2 linked regions of the Crateriforma conspicua genome follow. The protein of the gene in region 2 interacts with the protein of the main gene of each other region in a pairwise test. Links are inferred from orthologs where the notes say so. Each region holds a gene or a part of one and is shown on either strand. Other genes may lie near its edges.

Region 1 (7,964 bases), 890 kb from region 2 along the record:
GCGGTGGCCGTGACCGCGATCGTTTCGGTGTTGCGATTGCACGAAGGCGTGAAAATCAGCCCGATGCTGTGGGTGGGAATGGCGTTGACGTTCATCGGCGTGGTGATCGTCGCACGTAACACCCCGCACGGACACGCACCCACCAAGCCGGCCGACGGTCACGGTGCCGCCGATCACGCGGCGTCCGACGCGGCACCGGCGGGTGACGCCGTTGTGCACAACGAGGGTGCGATCACGGACGAAGCGGCCGGCTGATCGCTGCTGCGGATAATCACGAAGATGAGCGAATCCGAAACGCTGACCGCTCAGGTGCAAGCGATTGATCGTCAAGTCGCGCACCTGTGGATGGTCCGTACGTTCTTAAAGCACTGCGACGAGGCCGAAGACGACGAAGATCTGCGGGACATCGTTCGCGACATCTATGATTTTATCTTGGCCGTCGGGCCGGTTGACGAAGTCGATGATCCGGCCGCTTACGTGAAGATGGCCAAAAAGAAACTGCGTCGGCTGCGACGTGCGTGTGACTTGTACGTGGAAATCCAGCCGGAGGTGTCCGGTCACACCAATTTTGTGATGGCTGCCCGCTCGCTGCAGATCGCGACCGAAGCGATCGCAGAAATTCTGGGCCAATCAGTGTCCTAAGGACGATCCGGCCGCGCTGAATGAACCGGTGGGTCAATCGCGACAGCGTCTGGAAAGTTCCGCCAGCGTGCCGTCATTGATGATTCGAATCGCGTCATCGGCCGTCATTTCGCCGCGATAAATATTCAAGGCGGCATTGTCGGCCAGACTTAGCATGCCCTGCTCTTTGGCCGTCTGGTGAATCGCGGATGCCGGTTCACGGTGTTCGATGCAGTGCGTGATCGTGTCCTCCACACGCATGATTTCCGCCAGGCAAAACAGCGATTCATAGCCGTCACCGAAACAGGCGTCGCACGACTGGGCCGTCCAAAGTCCCGGCGGTTGGTCGCCCAAACGATTGGCGACTGCGGGGCTGATGGGCAGCGGATCGTGAACTTCCCTCTGGCTTCGGCATTCTTTGCACAGTCGCCGGACGAGTCGTTGACAAATGACGCCGACCAGCGCGTTGGCAACGAACTTTGGCGGGACGTCATAGTGCAGCAGCGAATCGATCGCCTCGGCAGCACTCTTGGCGTGGATCGTCGCAAGCACCAATTGGCCACTGGCACCGGCGCGGACCGCGGTGGTTGCCGTCACGCTGTCACGGATTTCACCGATCATGATGACGTCGGGGCTGTGACGCAAAACGACCGTCAATAGATCGGCAAAGTCCAAGCAGGCTTTTGCGTTGACCTGCGTTTGCATCACCCCGTCGATCGCATGTTCGATCGGGTCTTCCAGCGTATGAATTTTGCGATGACCGTCGTTCAAATGCTTCACCGCAGCATACATCGTGCTGCTCTTGCCGCTGGCGACCGGACCGGACACCAAGATCAGTCCACCGCGGTGCGATAACAGTTCGCGCAGTTGCTGGACGTCGCAATCGTCCATCCCCAATTGATTGAGGTCGCGACATCCGCTTTCCGGATCGAACAGGCGCACCGCGACATCCGTCCCGAACAGCGTGGGCATCGTGCTGAGCCGCAAGTCGATTTCACGACCGCAGGGCGTTTGCACCACGCCGCGTCCTTCAGTCGGGCGAATCGCGTCGCCGGCGTCACAATTTGCCGCGACCCGCAGGAACCCTTGCAGCCGTCGTCCGTAACTGCGTGCAAACCGGCGAACTTGTTCGATGCGGCCCATTCGACGGACCGAAACAATGACGCAGGATTCCGCGTCGCTGATGAACAGGTCGCTGGCGTGCCGCTCGACCGCCCATTCCAAAAGATTTAACGCGAAAGTTTCCGCTGGTGCCAATTCCATTCCGGCATCAGCGGCTTGAAAATCAATTTCCGCGTCGGTCGCGGATGACGAATCGGTGGATCCCATTTCGGTGTCCCGGCAGGAAGGCTGGATCATTGATCCCTTCATCGACCACGATCGATCGATGTCGCGCCGGATCGACCGTGTCCCGTGTGTGTCGTGCTGGCCCGTCACCGTGACGACCGCGTCCTGCGGGCAACTTTGGGGGGGCAATCCGACAAAACGGGTCGGCGTGATGTCGATCCCATGCAGCAGCAAGATCCTAGCAAATCCGCCACCGGTCGTGGTCACGCGTCATGGATGCGATTGTCGGCCAACCATGCGCGAAATTCGTCTTCGTCGACGACCCGAACGCCCAATTGTTTGGCCTTGTCCAGCTTGCTGCCGGCCTTTTCACCGGCGACCAGGAAATCCGTGTTCTTACTGACGCTGCCGCTGGCCCGTCCCCCAAGTTCGGTGATCGCCTTTTTGATTTCGTCACGCTTGAAGTGTTTCAGCGTGCCCGTGACGACCAGGGTCTTGCCCGACAGCCACCGTTGGTCGTCATCATCGGGCACCGGTTCGGGATCGGTCATCTTGACGCCGGCCGCAGCCAGGTCGTTCAGCGTTTGGCGACCAACATCACTGTGGATGAATTCGTGCAGACTGCTGGCGATCCGGTCACCGATCTCGTGAATGTCGGCCAAGTCTTCTTGTGATGCTTCGCGAAGCAGATCCAACGTGTGGTATTTGCCTGTGATGATCCGCGCGACACTGGGACCGACGTGACGGATTGAAAGCGATGCCAGCACTCGTGCCAAACCACGATCACGACTGGCGTCGATCCCTTGGATCAGGCTGTCCGCATTCTTCTGTCCCACCTGGACTTCGATCTCTTTGCCGTCGCGTCCTTTCCGCAATCGGATCCAATTCAATTCGGCGACTTGGTCAGCAGTCAATCGATAAAGGTCGCCATACGTTTTGACCAATCCACGGTCCAGCAGAACGTCGACCAATTCGTCGCCCAGACCATCAATGTCCATGCCCGTGCGGCTGCCGAAATAGATCAGCTTTTGACGCAACTGCGCGGGGCACGCTGGGTTGGGGCATCGGATGTAGACACCGCCTTCATCCCGAACCAGATCGGTATCACACTCGGGACATCGCTTGGGAAAGGCGTAGGGTTTCAAGTCGTCAGTGCGAAGGTGTTTTTCGACGCGCACGACCTTGGGGATGATCTTGCCGGCTTTTTCAACCACAACGACGTCGCCTTCGCGGACATCCAGCCGCTCGATTTCATCAGCGTTATGCAACGAAGCGCGGGAGACGGTGGTTTCGGCGATTTCCACCGGATCCAGATGAGCCACCGGTGTGACGGTTCCGGTTTTGCCGACTTGGACCGTGATCTGGTTCAGTCGTGTGGTGGCTTCGTAGCGTTCAAACTTGTACGCGACCAACCAACGCGGGCTCTTACTGCGAATGCCAAGTTTTTCGCGGTTGGCAAAGTCGTCGACTTTAAAAACGATCCCGTCGACTTCGAACGGCAGGTCTGGCATTTCGTCTTCCAACGCCGCGACCGCTTTCATCGCGTCGGACCAATGGTCGAACACCATCACGTCGGGTGTCGGCGGAATGCCAAAGTCCCCGAGCCGTTTCAAAAATTCCATGTGGTTGTCCGCGTCCATGCCCGACACTTCGCCGATGCCGTGTGCAAAGAAACGCAGGTTTCGCTGGGCGGCGATCGCGGGATCCAGCAATCGGATCGTGCCCGCAGTCACGTTGCGTGTGTTCTTGTATAGCGGTTCGCCGCGTTCGGCTTGACGGACATTCAAATCGGCCAAGTCCGCATTGGTCATGTAGACTTCGCCGCGAATCTCCAAAACATCCGGTACCGATCCGTTGTCGTGCAGGATCAGGGGCAGATCGCGAACCGTTCGAATGTTGTGCGTGATGTCATCGCCGACTTCGCCGTTGCCACGGGTCAGCGCCAGCACCATGCGTCCCGATTCGTATCGCACCGACGCCGCGACGCCATCGATTTTGTATTCCATCACCCACCGGATCGGTTTGCCGTCCAGGGATTTTTCGGTGCGTTCAAAATAGGCTTGCAATTCATCGCGACTGTACGTGTTATCGATTGACAACATGGGCACGCGATGGGCGACCTGGTCCAGGTGCGCGACCGGTTGATCGCCGACCCGCATCGTGGGCGAATCGCGATCACGCAGGTCGGGGTGATCCTGTTCCAGTTGCTGTAAACGCTTCAGCAGGCGGTCGTACTGCAGATCGCTGATTTCCGGCGTCGCGTCGACGTAGTACAGTCGATCGTGATGTCGAATCTGCTGGCGCAGCGACTGAACTTCCTCGGCGACCGACTTGTCTGTCATGCCCGTTATCTTTATCGAAAAGAGAATGGCGGGGCGGGGCCGGTGGCGAAACCAAGACACGCAGCAGCGGGGCCCCGTTGGGAACGGCGGGGCGATTCTAGCGGCGCAAAAAAAAACCGACGAGTCGGGCGTTAACCCTTCCCATCGGCAAAATGATTTTGACCGGTCGGCGGCATGATGGAGCCGCTGGGAGAAACGCGCTCGTCTCAGCGTGCTACTGCACAAGCCTTTGGTGACGAGGGCGAACCCTAAAAATGATCCCTCTGCCGAAAAGACGGCCAAAATCGGTGCGGGTTTCTTCGACCCGCGTTGTCATCTTAGGCCCGAGCAACGAGCCAGCAAGAGCAACTTTCGGTTTCCGGCGACACCGGTCGCCATTAAATTCCCCGAAATTGCGGCGGACATTTGCGTGCCCCCCAACGCCCGGCGTCAAGTCAATTCGGTGACATCGCGCGCGACGGCAAAGATGACACCTTCGCTGCGGATCGCTTTGGCGGTCCACTCCAGCACGACGTACCGACCGTCGCGGCGTTGATACCGGTTTCGAAATCGGACGACGGGCTTTCCACGATCCAGCACACTCATCTGCGCCCGCGTTTTTTCACGGTCCTCGGGGTGCACAAAGTCGATGAAGGGACGCGTCTTCAGCTCGTGGTCGTCATAGCCAAGAAGGCGTGAAAAATTGCCGTTGATCCGCTGGAAAAATCCTTGAAAATCAGCGATGCAAAACAAGTCCAGCGACAATTCGAAAAAGCGATTCATGTCGCTTCGCAGTTGTTCCAAAGCTGTCTCGTGGTAATCCGCCACCGCTTGAGCCACCTCCAACGCGTCGGCCGGACGGTCCTCGGATGACGAAGCCATGCACCGGATGGCCAACCGGCGCAAATTCGGATCGCAATCACAGTTCCGCAAACGATCCTTGATCTGGCCCTGCGATGCGTCCAGCGCCATCTGGTACACGATTCGAACATGGTCCGCTTCGTAGGGCGGATGCCCCGTCAAGATTTCGCAAAGAATCGCACCCAAGCCAAACACATCGGTCGCCGGTCCGACCTGACCGCCACCGGCCTGTTCGGGCGCCATGTATTCCGGAGTGCCACGGACCCGCGAACGGTTTTCAAAATCGTTGCTCAGACAGCTCAGTTCCGGCGGATTCGGCTGATCGCTGTGATAGTGTGCCAGTCCCCAGTCCATCACGTGGACTTCGCCAAACGGTCCGACCATCACGTTGGACGGCTTCAGGTCCAAGTGAATGATTCCCTTGGAATGCGCAAACGCCATCGTTTCACAGATGTCGGCGAAGACGTTCAATAACTGGAAACGTGGCATCGTTTTTTGCCGCAACACGTCGCCCAGTGTTTTGCCGTCGACCAGTTTCAACACGTGGTAGGGGCGACCGTCATTGCACCGTCCGCGGTCGTAAATCGGAATGACCCCGGGATGCGACAGGTAACTGATGACTTGCGATTCGTTTTGGAAATCTTCCAGGCCGCCGGCTTGATCGTTCCGGTCCTGCCGCAGAACTTTGACGACAACGTCGCGGCATAAGGTCAGGTCGCGGGCACGGTAGATGATGCCCATGCCGCCACGATTGATGCGGCCACAGATTTCGTACCGGGGACTGTCCAGCACCGGTGGCGTTTCGTCACAAATCGTCTCGGCTTGATTCGGCAGCGAAAAATCGGTGGTCAGCGATTCACGCCGCGCTGCACCTGTTCGCCGCTGGCCCCTCGGATCGTCTGAGTGCCCCAGATTTTCGCTCGATGCGTCCATCGGTAACCTCAATTCGCCTTCGCGTTCGTTCAGTCTAACGAACCGGACAGTCCCGTGGGGGGGAATTGCCCGACAAAATCAAAGACCTTTTCTGCCACGCCGCCCACCGGACAAGAGCAAGCGTGCAACAGACGACGCTATTCGCGGTAAAGAAAATGCCGGAAACCTTCGACCAGCAATTCTTGGTTTGGAACCGCTTGATACAGCAAGAAACCCAGAATCAGCACCGCAGCGACCACCATCGCAACGCCACGTGAGCCCGCCACGACGGGCGTTTGAGCGACTTCGCCCCGGATGGCTTTCAAAAATTGGAACCAAAACCCGACAGTCACATTGGGTTCAAACGCGATCACGCTGACGTGGTCGACGCCCGGATGGGAATCCAGCCGGAATCGAAAGCCGTGGTGCGGAAAGAAGATTTGAAAGCCGCGGGCATCGGTTTGTACGTCCGCGTCCATCGTTCGCGCGGCGCGACAAACCGCCGGAAAGGCCTCGTCGATCAGCAAGCCGTGAATGCAGATTCGCGGCCGCGTCGTCAGGGAGACCAACGCCACGCACAATGCATAAAACGCGGCCAGCATGAACCACACACGCCAACCGAAAAGGGCACCGGCGGCGGAAGGGAAAAACAATTGGGCGGGACCGATGGCGGCAAAACCGGCCACCGCGATGCCCAACGATGCCGCTTCGCGCGCCGACGTTGTCACGAACGGTCGTCCCGACAGACGCAAACCGCCGATCAGCAACAGGTAACCGGCCAGCGGCATCAACGCGACGCACAACGAAAAGGGATCGGGCAAATTCACGACTGCATCACCGCGTGATCGGGCGGGACGGGAACCGAGTGGACCAGTGCCAATACGGTTTGACCCGACACCGGACGCAAAGGATCGCCGACCGTATTGATCGACAGGCTATTGTCATCCTTGATGACGCACAGCAAAACCGTGTCTTCACCGTAGCGTTCCATGAAGTCGTCGTAGGTGAACGCATCGGTCAGCTTGGTGGACTTGAACGTCGCGCCGGCTTGGTACATCGCCGCGATCGCCGAGAACGTCATCCCTTCGCCGAACAATTCACGGCCCAGCAAGTTTTTTGTCAGCCCACGACGGCCGTGTGAGTTTTTCAGGCTGAACGTCAACTGGTACAAACGCGATCGGTCGAACAGCGTGCGGCATTCACGCAACGACAACGTGTTGACTTCATCGTTGGGCGTCATGGCCATCATGCGGCCGATGCCCGCCAAGTTCAGTTCTTCGCGGGCATGCTCATTCAAAATGTTCATGCACACGCCGCCCAGCCCGTCCATCTTGGCTTGCGAGATCTTGTTGTAGTTCGTGTCGACCAACATCACGTGGACTTGGTTGGCCTGCAATTCACTGGCAAATTCACGCACCCAAGCATCCGCACCGGCGATCAGAACCCCGTGATTGTTCTCATCAGCCAGTTGCAAGAACTTGGCCAGTGGTGAAGCCAACATGCCATAGACGGCCACGGTACCGACGATGACCAGGAAGGTAACGGTGACCAGTTGATCCGCGCTGGCGACATCGCCTTCGACCGCATTGCGCTGCAGTTCCAATGCAAAGATACTGCTGACCGCCGCGGCGACGATTCCACGCGGCGCAAGGCCGGCGATGAAGGTTTGTTCGCGGTAATTCAGCGGGCTTCCGATCAGCGACAGATACACCGACAGCGGACGCACCACCAAAATCAAAACGCCCAAGAACAGCAGGCCGGGCCAACCGATTTCGATCACGTTGTTGATGTCGACTCGTGACCCCAACAGCACGAACAGGCATCCGATCAGTAGCGTTCGCAAGTTCTCCTTCAGTTCAACGACGTGTTCGACGTCGACCTGTTTTTGATTGATCAACCATATGCCCATCACGGTGACCGTGATCAGACCGGATTCGTGTGCCAGTTGATCGCTGATGGCGT
Region 2 (8,382 bases):
CCGTCCTGGGTATGAGGCCAATCGGGTTCATTGAACAAACAGAGATAATCAATCGTGGTGCCCTTCCACTTGGCGTGCTTCAGGAACGCATAAACGTATTCGGCCATTTCGAGCCGGTATTGATCTCCCTTCTTCAAACCGCCGTCACCGGTGGTCGCCTGATTGGTCTTCATCCACGGTGGCGGCGAATAAAGACAAGCGAAGACCTTCAAGTCGGGGTTGCGTTGTTTGGCATTCCACAGGATCCAAAACAGGCGTTCGCAGCGCGACCAATCAAAGGCATCGTTGTTCAGCGATTGCCAGTCGTCGTTGTCATTGGTCGGTTCAAAATCTGGTCGAATCAACGCGTGAACCAATTGCGTGTCGACGTCGCGGAAGCACCAATCGAACAGATCGTTGCTGATGTTGAATTGGTTGTCATAGAACATGACTCCCGCACCCAGCCCGGTGTAAGGGTGTCCGGTTTGATCGGGGTGAATCCGCAGGGTGACGGGACCGGACGACGCGGGTTCGGCAACATCCAATGCCACTTCGGACGCGACGTTGCCGGCCGTCAACCGCACGGTGACCGCATCACCAGCGGATTCCGGAATGATCACGAACGGATTGCGTGGTTCGCCCGTGGGGTCTTGGACCAGGGATGCAGACCCCTTGATTTTGACCTGATAGGTTTCCGGGTCGGCACTGGACCAGCGGTCGCTGCCTTCGTACCGGGCTTGGATGTGGATCAAATCCGGGCCACCGGCGAACAGCCCGTCATCAGGTTCGGCCACTCGAAACGCGACGACCTTTTTCGGCGGCTCGTCGGGTGATGCGGCGGAGGCCAACCGCGACGATGACAAGGCGGCGACGACTGACAGAAAAACGACGCGGGCCGTCGTGATATTCATGGGGGTCCCCAAGGCGTGATCGTGCTTTTGCCTCCCAGTGTAGATCAGTCGGCCGGGTTGATTTCGAGCCGGTCGCCGGTCGATGCTCCGCTGCGACAGCGGGTCGTCGCGTCGGCGAATACGTCGGTCAAGCACGGGCAAGACGCCACGGCAATGGGAAACTGGCTTTACACAGGGGGTGGGGATCGGGATAATACGGGGCTTTGAAACCGAAGGCCTTTTCCGCTGTCCGCGGCGGAAAAGGTTTCTTTTTTGTCCGAAAGGAAAGATGGATGCACGAGACCGTTCCCATGACGCGGGAGGGTTACAACCGTTTGAAAGCCGAAATCTCTCGCCTGGAAAACGATGAGCTGCCCGTCATTACCGAAAAGCTGGCTGCCGCCCGCGAGGAAGGCGACCTGAAGGAAAACGCCGAATACCATGCCCAGCGTGAAAACCAGGGCATGCTGATGGCGAAGATCAGCGAGCTGAAAGACAAGGTCGCTCGGGCTTCGATCGTTGATACGTCGCAAATGCCCAAGGACGAGGTCGCTTTCGGCTGCACCGTCACCGTCGAAGACTTGGCCTACGGTGACGAAGAAGAGTTCACTCTGGTCGGCACCGGCGACGAAGATTACGACACGAACAAGATCCTGGTGACCAGCCCGCTGGGCCAAGGACTGATCGGCAAAAAGGTCGGTGACACCGCGGAAGTCGAAGCGCCGGCCGGCATGCTGAAGTTCAAGATTCTGAAGATCAAGTACGAATCCTAAACGGCTGGATATTCTTTCACGGGCGTTTTTGCCGTCCCATCAAAAAGGGCTCCGAGGTCGTCATGACCGCGGAGCCCTTTTGCATTGGACTGGGGGCAGGCGTTTCGATCCGCTGACCGATCCGGTACTAGCGGGCGACAGGTTCGATGTTGGTGGTGATGTCAAAGCCCATGTCGCGGATCATGTCGTAATCGGCTTGCGGCGGTTGCCCCTTGGTCGTCAGGTAATCGCCGACAAACAGGCTGTTGGCCACGTACAGGCCCATCGGCTGCATGTGACGCAGGTGAATTTCGCGGCCACCGGCGATGCGGATTTCGCGATCCGGGTTGACGAACCGGAACATCGCCAACGCTTTCAAGCAATCGTTGGGCGACATCGCTTGGGTGCCTTCCAATGGCGTGCCGTCGATGGCGTTCAGAATGTTCAGCGGAATGGAATGCACGCCCAGCTCTTTCAAGTCGAACGCCATCTGCACGATGTCGTCGTGGGATTCGCCCATCCCGATGATCCCACCGCTGCACATTTCCATTCCCGCGTCGCGAACGTTTTCCAGCGTTTGCTTGCGGTCTTCGTAGGTGTGCGTCGAACAGATGTGACCGTAATAGTTTTCGCTGGTGTTCAGATTGTGGTTGATGCGATCAACACCGGCGGCAAACAAACGATCGGCTTGTTCGCGGTCCAGCAGCCCGAGGCTGGCGCAAATGTCCAAGTCATACTTGGCTTTGATTTCCGGCACGATGGATTCGACCGCGTTCATTTCGCGTTCGTTCGGGCCGCGAGCGGAGATAACCAGGCAATAGGTTTTCGCGCCCCGTTCATGCGCCAGCTTGGCCGCTTCCATCAAGCGATCGCGCTGCAGAATGTTGTACTTGGGAACCGGCGCGTTGCTGACCTTGGACTGGCTGCAGTAGCTGCAGTCTTCCGGGCAGAGTCCGCTTTTCGCGTTCATCAGAAAGTACAGCTGAACGGTACGGCCGAAATGCTTTTGGCGGATCCGGAAACCGGCGGCCATGATCGCCGGGACGTCCAAGTCCGAAGCGTTGATGATCGCCAACGCGTCTTCACGGCTGATTGTTTCGCCGGCCAGCACCGAGGAGGCCAGTGAGTCATAGAAACCGGGTTCCGCCATCGGCTTGGCGTTGATCGCCACGTCGGAATCGGTGGAAACGGGAGGCAGGGTCTCCGGGGTGGCCGCGTCGGTGGTCGACATGATCTATCGGGCTCGCTGAATTCGATGAACAGGATCGGGGACGCCGTCCATGACACGATTTCTGGGGCGCGACCGGACGTTTGGTTCCGCAAAAAGCGGATTCGTATCGGTCGGCCCATCGCATCGGGCGGGCTTTTGCATCTGCGGTGCAGATCGTTCAACATGGTGGCCCTTGGCCGACAATTCAGCAAGAGCGGCCGACCGTCGCGAACCCATTTGTGAACCGTCTACGTTGGATCCCACCGAACCTGATCGAAGTCCCCAAGCGGGGCCCCAAGCGTGGACGTTGCGTCTGGGGTGTCTGGCCGAACTGGCATCGGCATCCGCCCCGGCGTCCGCGTCGGATCGTCCACTGGGCCGCCGCGACCGAGTTTTGGTGCGGACATCGCGGGGCGTGGAGCTGGGGGAACTGGTGTCGCCGGTGAGGTGGAATTTCCTACAAGGGCGTCAAGCCGGTCCCTCGCCCCGAATACTGCGCCGCACCACACCCCAGGACGAATTGCTGATTCGACGCTTGGATCGGCATCGATGCGAAGCGGTGGAGGCCTGTCGCGACGCGATCCGATCGGCGGGGATCGTCGCGACGCTGTTGGACGTCGATCACTTGTTCGACGGCGGGACGCTGTTGCTGCATTTTTTGGGCGACGTTCCCGAGCAGATCGACGCGATCACCGGCGACATCGTGCGACAATATGAAGCAGTGGTTCGCACGGGTGAATTTGCCGAATTGCTGGAAACCGGATGCGGTCCAGGGTGCGGCACCGACGCCGCCAAAGGTTGCGTCGGTTGCGTGTCCTGTGCCGCCCACGCGGCCTGTCGCACGGCCCGCTGAATCGGCGTTGGTGCATGACGCCGATTCGTCAGGGTTTGACGACGAAGTTCACCAGACGTCCGGGCACGGCGATTTTCTTGACGACCGTTTTCCCGTCCACCAGCGATTGGACTTTGTCGTCATTCAACGCGGCTTGGATCATGTCGTCCGGTTTGGCATCGGCGGGGACGTTGATCTTGGTCTTCACCTTGCCGTTCAGCTGGACCGGGATCTCGATGGTTGATTCGCGGATCGCATCTTCGTCCCAGGTCGGCCAGGTGGCATGGGCGATCGAATCATCGTGCCCCAGGCGGTTCCAAAGTTCCTCGGCCAAGTGTGGGGCATAGGGCGACAACAGAACGAGGAACGAATTCATCGCTTCGATCGGTCGTTCGTCTTGGCGGGTGAAGAAGTTGGTGAACTCCATCATCCGTGCGATCGCCGTGTTGAAGCTGAGCCCTTCGGTGTCTTCGGTTACTTTTTTGATCGTTTGGTGAAGGACACGGTTCTGTTCTTCGTTGCAGGGCTGGTCGACTAATTCGGCACACAGTTGATCGTCATCGGATTTCGCATCCACGATCATTCGCCAAACGCGATCCAAGAAGTTTCGCACGCCGCCGACGCCGGACATGTTCCAGGGCTTGGTGGCTTCGAGTGGTCCCATGAACATTTCATACAGGCGCAGCGAGTCGGCACCGTATTCACGCACCACCGCGTCAGGGTTGACGACATTGCCACGACTCTTGGACATCTTGTCGGCTTTGGCGATGACTTCGATGTCGGTGCCTTTGACGAACAACTTGCCTTTGCGTTTTTCCGTCGCATCATCGTCAAGGTCGTGGCCGTCGGTGCTTCGCAACACCAACGTCTTGTCGTCTTCTTTGCCTCGCACCGCTTCGATGCCAACGTCGGCCAGGGGTTTCTGGTGCTGTTGGGCCTGATCTTCGCTCAAGTGAAATTGTGCTTGGCCCAAGATCATGCCTTGGTTGACCAGCCGTCCGAATGGTTCGGCGCAGGTCACGTGTCCGCGATCGTACAGGACCTTGTGCCAGAACCGGGCGTACAACAGGTGCAGCACGGCATGTTCGGCACCGCCCACGTACAGGTCGACGGGCATCCAAGCCTTTTCCAGCTCGGGGTCGATCATGCATTGGTTATTTTTCGGATCGATATACCGCAGGTAATACCAGCAAGATCCCGCCCACTGGGGCATGGTGTTGGTTTCGCGTCGGAAACGTCGTCCGTCCAATTCGACGATCAACCAGTCGTCGTCGGCCTTGGCCAGCGGCGGCTCGGGGCGGCCGTGGGGTTTGAAGTCTTCCAGTTCCGGCAGCGTCACCGGCAAGTCTTCGGCCGGCACGGTGCGTTTGCGGCCGGTCAATTCGCCGGCTTCATCGATTTCATGAAGCACGGGGAACGGTTCGCCCCAGAAACGCTGGCGGCTGAACAACCAATCGCGAAGCTTGTAATTGACCGCGGCACGGCCCAGGTGATCGCCGTCCAGCGATTCGGTCACGGCTTTTTTGACTTGGTCTGTCGTCTGGCCATCAAACGGGCCGCTGTTGATCGCCACGCCGGTGGCCGAAAAACAAGCCTTGCCCGCCAAGATGACTTCGCGCCGGGGATCATCGTCATCAGGCCGTACGACGGGAATCACTGGCAAGTCGAATGCTTGGGCGAAATCAAAGTCGCGTTCATCGTGCGCCGGAACCGCCATGATCGCGCCCGTCCCATAACCAGCTAACACATAGTCGGCGACCCAGATCGGAATCGGTTTTCCGTTGACCGGGTTGATCGCGTGCGATCCGGTGAAGACGCCGGTTTTGTTCTTGTCGCCTTCGGTGCGTTCCCGATCACTTTTGAAGGATGCTTGTTCGCAATACTTTTTGACTTGCGGCGATTGATCTTCGGTGGTCAATCGATCCCGCATCGGATGCTCCGGTGCAACGACCATGTACGTCGCGCCGAACAGGGTGTCGGGCCGAGTCGTGTAGACACGCAGGGCATCGGTGGGATCTGTCGGAAAGCCTGACTTGGCACGTTCGGTTTTCCAAGCGTCAAACTGGTCGGCCGGGCCGATGAAGAAATCGACTTCCGCGCCGGTGCTGCGTCCGATCCAATCCTGTTGCAGTTTCTTGATGCCGACGGGCCAGTCCAAATCGTCCAGGCCGGACAACAAGCGTTCGGAATACGCAGTGATCCGCAACATCCACTGACGCAGCGGGATACGTTTGACCGGATAGCCGCCACGTTCGCTTTTGCCATCGATCACTTCTTCGTTGGCCAATACCGTCCCCAAATCGGGACACCAATTCACTAACGCGTCGTCTTGATAGGCCAGACGATGATCGTCCTGGTACGATTCGATCACCGCATCACCTTGGGCGGCGATTTCCGCCGGGATCGGCAACTCGGAAATCGGGCGACCCTTTTGTTGTTCGTCGTCGAACCAGGTGTCGTACAGGACCAGAAAAATCCACTGGGTCCAGCGGAAATAGTCTTCGTCCGTCGTCGCGACGACCCGATCCCAGTCGTAGCTGAACCCCAGCATCTTCAATTGGCGTGTGAAGTTGTCGATGTTCCGTTGCGTCTGGATCCGCGGGTGTTCGCCGGTGCTGATCGCGTGTTCCTCGGCGGGCAATCCGAACGAATCGAAACCGATCGGGTGCAGCACGCTTTCGCCGCGCAGCCGTGCGAACCGTGAAACAATGTCCGTCGCCGTGTAGCCTTCGGGGTGACCGACATGCAGACCGTCGCCGCTGGGATAGGGGAACATGTCCAGCACGTAGCGTTTGGTCCCGCCGGGCAAACGTGGCGTGGCGAACGTGCGATGGGTCAGCCAGTATTCTTGCCAGCGGGGTTCGATTTCGGCGGGGTTGTAACGCGGCATCGGTATCGCAGTCGAGTCGTCGGGAAACAGGGGATCACGGCGGAGCGTCGGCATTGCCGCCATCGCCCGGGGGCGATGGATTCGGCGGGCTCGGCAACGCCAGGGCATCGCGAGGCGGGATTCTAGGTCAACGTCGTGGAAGCTTCCATGACCGGGCAATCGCCGCCGGGGGACCTACGTTTCACCGCAATCGACGTTGACAGCGGTCCACGGCGGCTGTTATCCCGCGATTGACGACCGGATCCGTCCCTCTTTCAGCGATCCCTTTGTGGCCAAATCGGCGAACCCGCCGGAGACATGTCCGCACAGGCGGTCGTGCCGTTGACCGACGTTTGTGACCGCCCGCCGGATGTGAACGTTCGGCAGCGACGGATCCCCCCACCGACCAACCAGGCTTCATCGCCAGCGTTCTTTTTGCGGGAAAAGAACGCCATCCGTGCCTGCCAAAGGTTTCGCAGCCGCGTGACCTTTGGTGTACGGACGTGCCAGGATCACCGCGCGACGATTACTGGGTCAATCGTCTCGACAATGACCTGCGGCGATGAAGTCACGACGCACCGGGGTGCGCTACGACGTGCCCCGGTGCGGGGATACAATCGCCAGCATGCCGACCAACGATCCCCAGCGCGAAGCCGCGACTGACGACGCAGCGTCTGACGAACAAGTCAACGCCGACGCAGCCACCGACGTCCAAGCCGGAACCGACCCCGAATCCGCGTCGCAGGGTGCCCAAGGCGATCTTGCGGGCGATCCCGCCGATGAAGTCCTGCCGGGCGATGACACGGGGTTGGACGACGCTCCGCCGGTGACCGTCCAGGATGAACGACGACGGCGGCGCCGAAAGAAACAGTTGGCCGTGGCCGTCGCGGTGATCGCGGCGGTGATCGCGGTGGTTGTGTTCTGGGGCGGCGAATCGCTGGATGTGATGCCGGAAACGACGGAGGAAGTTCCCGCGGCCCAGCGCTTTCACGCTCTGGTCGAACAGATTCGTGCCGAAGATCTGCAATCCATCCACGTGACCGAATTCGAGGTCACCGACGCGATGTGTCAACAATTGCGGGGCTTGGACAGTTTGCAACACGTGATCTTTGACCAAGGCAGCATCGGTGACGAAGGCTTGGCGGCGATCGCGTCGTTGCCCAAGTTGCAGCACGTCCGCTTGCGATTGTCGCCGATCACCGACCAAGGCTTGGCGTCGCTGACCGAGTGTTCCGATCTGTGGCTGATCAATCTGCCGCACAGCCGGGTGACGGCCGATGGTGTCGCCCAGCTGGGCAAACTTCCGCGGTTAAGACAGCTGCGTTTGGGAACCGATCGAGCGGGCAATGACATTTGCCGCGCGATCGCCGGTTTGACGTCGCTGCGTGGCATTCACCTGATCGGCATCGGGGTGACCGACGAAGGGATGAAGTTGATGGCGGAAATGCCCTACCTGGAATCGCTGTATTTGGACGATTCCGCGGTGACCGATGTCGGATGGCAATGGCTGTTCGACACCAAGCCACAGTTGCACGTGCACGTCGATCAGCAGCACCACGATCGCGACCCCCACGCCCATCGCCACGACTGATCGGCGGCCGGCCATCGCGTCGAATCCCATTCGCACAGACTTGGATCGACGCGCCCGAACCGTCATGATTGGCGGCATGAATGCGAAAGCCCCCCACGCCGATCGTTTGCGCTCTTTGCGTCAGTCCTTCGAAACGCACCAAATCGATGCGTTGTTGGTGACCGACGAAATCAATGTCGGATACTTGTCCGGGTTTACCGGCGACAGTTCGTACCTGTTGGTCGGAACCGGCGAAGCGACGCTGTTGAGTGACCGACGA

Evidence for each region.
Region 1: the proteins of leuS (region 2) and ligA interact in binary tests that used the Escherichia coli proteins (3 or more experiments, as listed by UniProt). The link is inferred for Crateriforma conspicua from one-to-one orthologs.

Annotation. Positions count from the first base shown.
Region 1 is NZ_CP036319.1:3,956,068-3,964,031, reverse strand. The notes cover bases 1,712-4,703. They hold ligA (NAD-dependent DNA ligase LigA), read right to left. Parts: upstream 4,251-4,703; coding sequence 2,172-4,250; downstream 1,712-2,171. Other genes in these bases: Mal65_RS14595 (protein kinase domain-containing protein), read right to left, coding at 4,680-4,703; Mal65_RS14605 (GspE/PulE family protein), read right to left, coding at 1,712-1,992. Also shown: Mal65_RS14615 (DMT family transporter), read left to right, coding at 1-255; Mal65_RS14610 (amidohydrolase), read left to right, coding at 280-642; more of Mal65_RS14605, read right to left, coding at 676-1,711; more of Mal65_RS14595, read right to left, coding at 4,704-6,023; Mal65_RS14590 (hypothetical protein), read right to left, coding at 6,161-6,829; Mal65_RS14585 (cation:proton antiporter), read right to left, coding at 6,826-7,964. UniProt on the Escherichia coli protein: DNA ligase that catalyzes the formation of phosphodiester linkages between 5'-phosphoryl and 3'-hydroxyl groups in double-stranded DNA using NAD as a coenzyme and as the energy source for the reaction.
Region 2 is NZ_CP036319.1:4,852,704-4,861,085, reverse strand. The notes cover bases 3,513-6,922. They hold leuS (leucine--tRNA ligase), read right to left. Parts: upstream 6,554-6,922; coding sequence 3,713-6,553; downstream 3,513-3,712. Other genes in these bases: Mal65_RS17660 (hypothetical protein), read left to right, coding at 3,513-3,684. Also shown: Mal65_RS17675 (glycoside hydrolase), read right to left, coding at 1-890; transcription elongation factor GreA, read left to right, coding at 1,163-1,642; biotin synthase BioB, read right to left, coding at 1,770-2,771; more of Mal65_RS17660, read left to right, coding at 3,085-3,512; Mal65_RS17650 (leucine-rich repeat domain-containing protein), read left to right, coding at 7,158-8,123; Mal65_RS17645 (M24 family metallopeptidase), read left to right, coding at 8,200-8,382.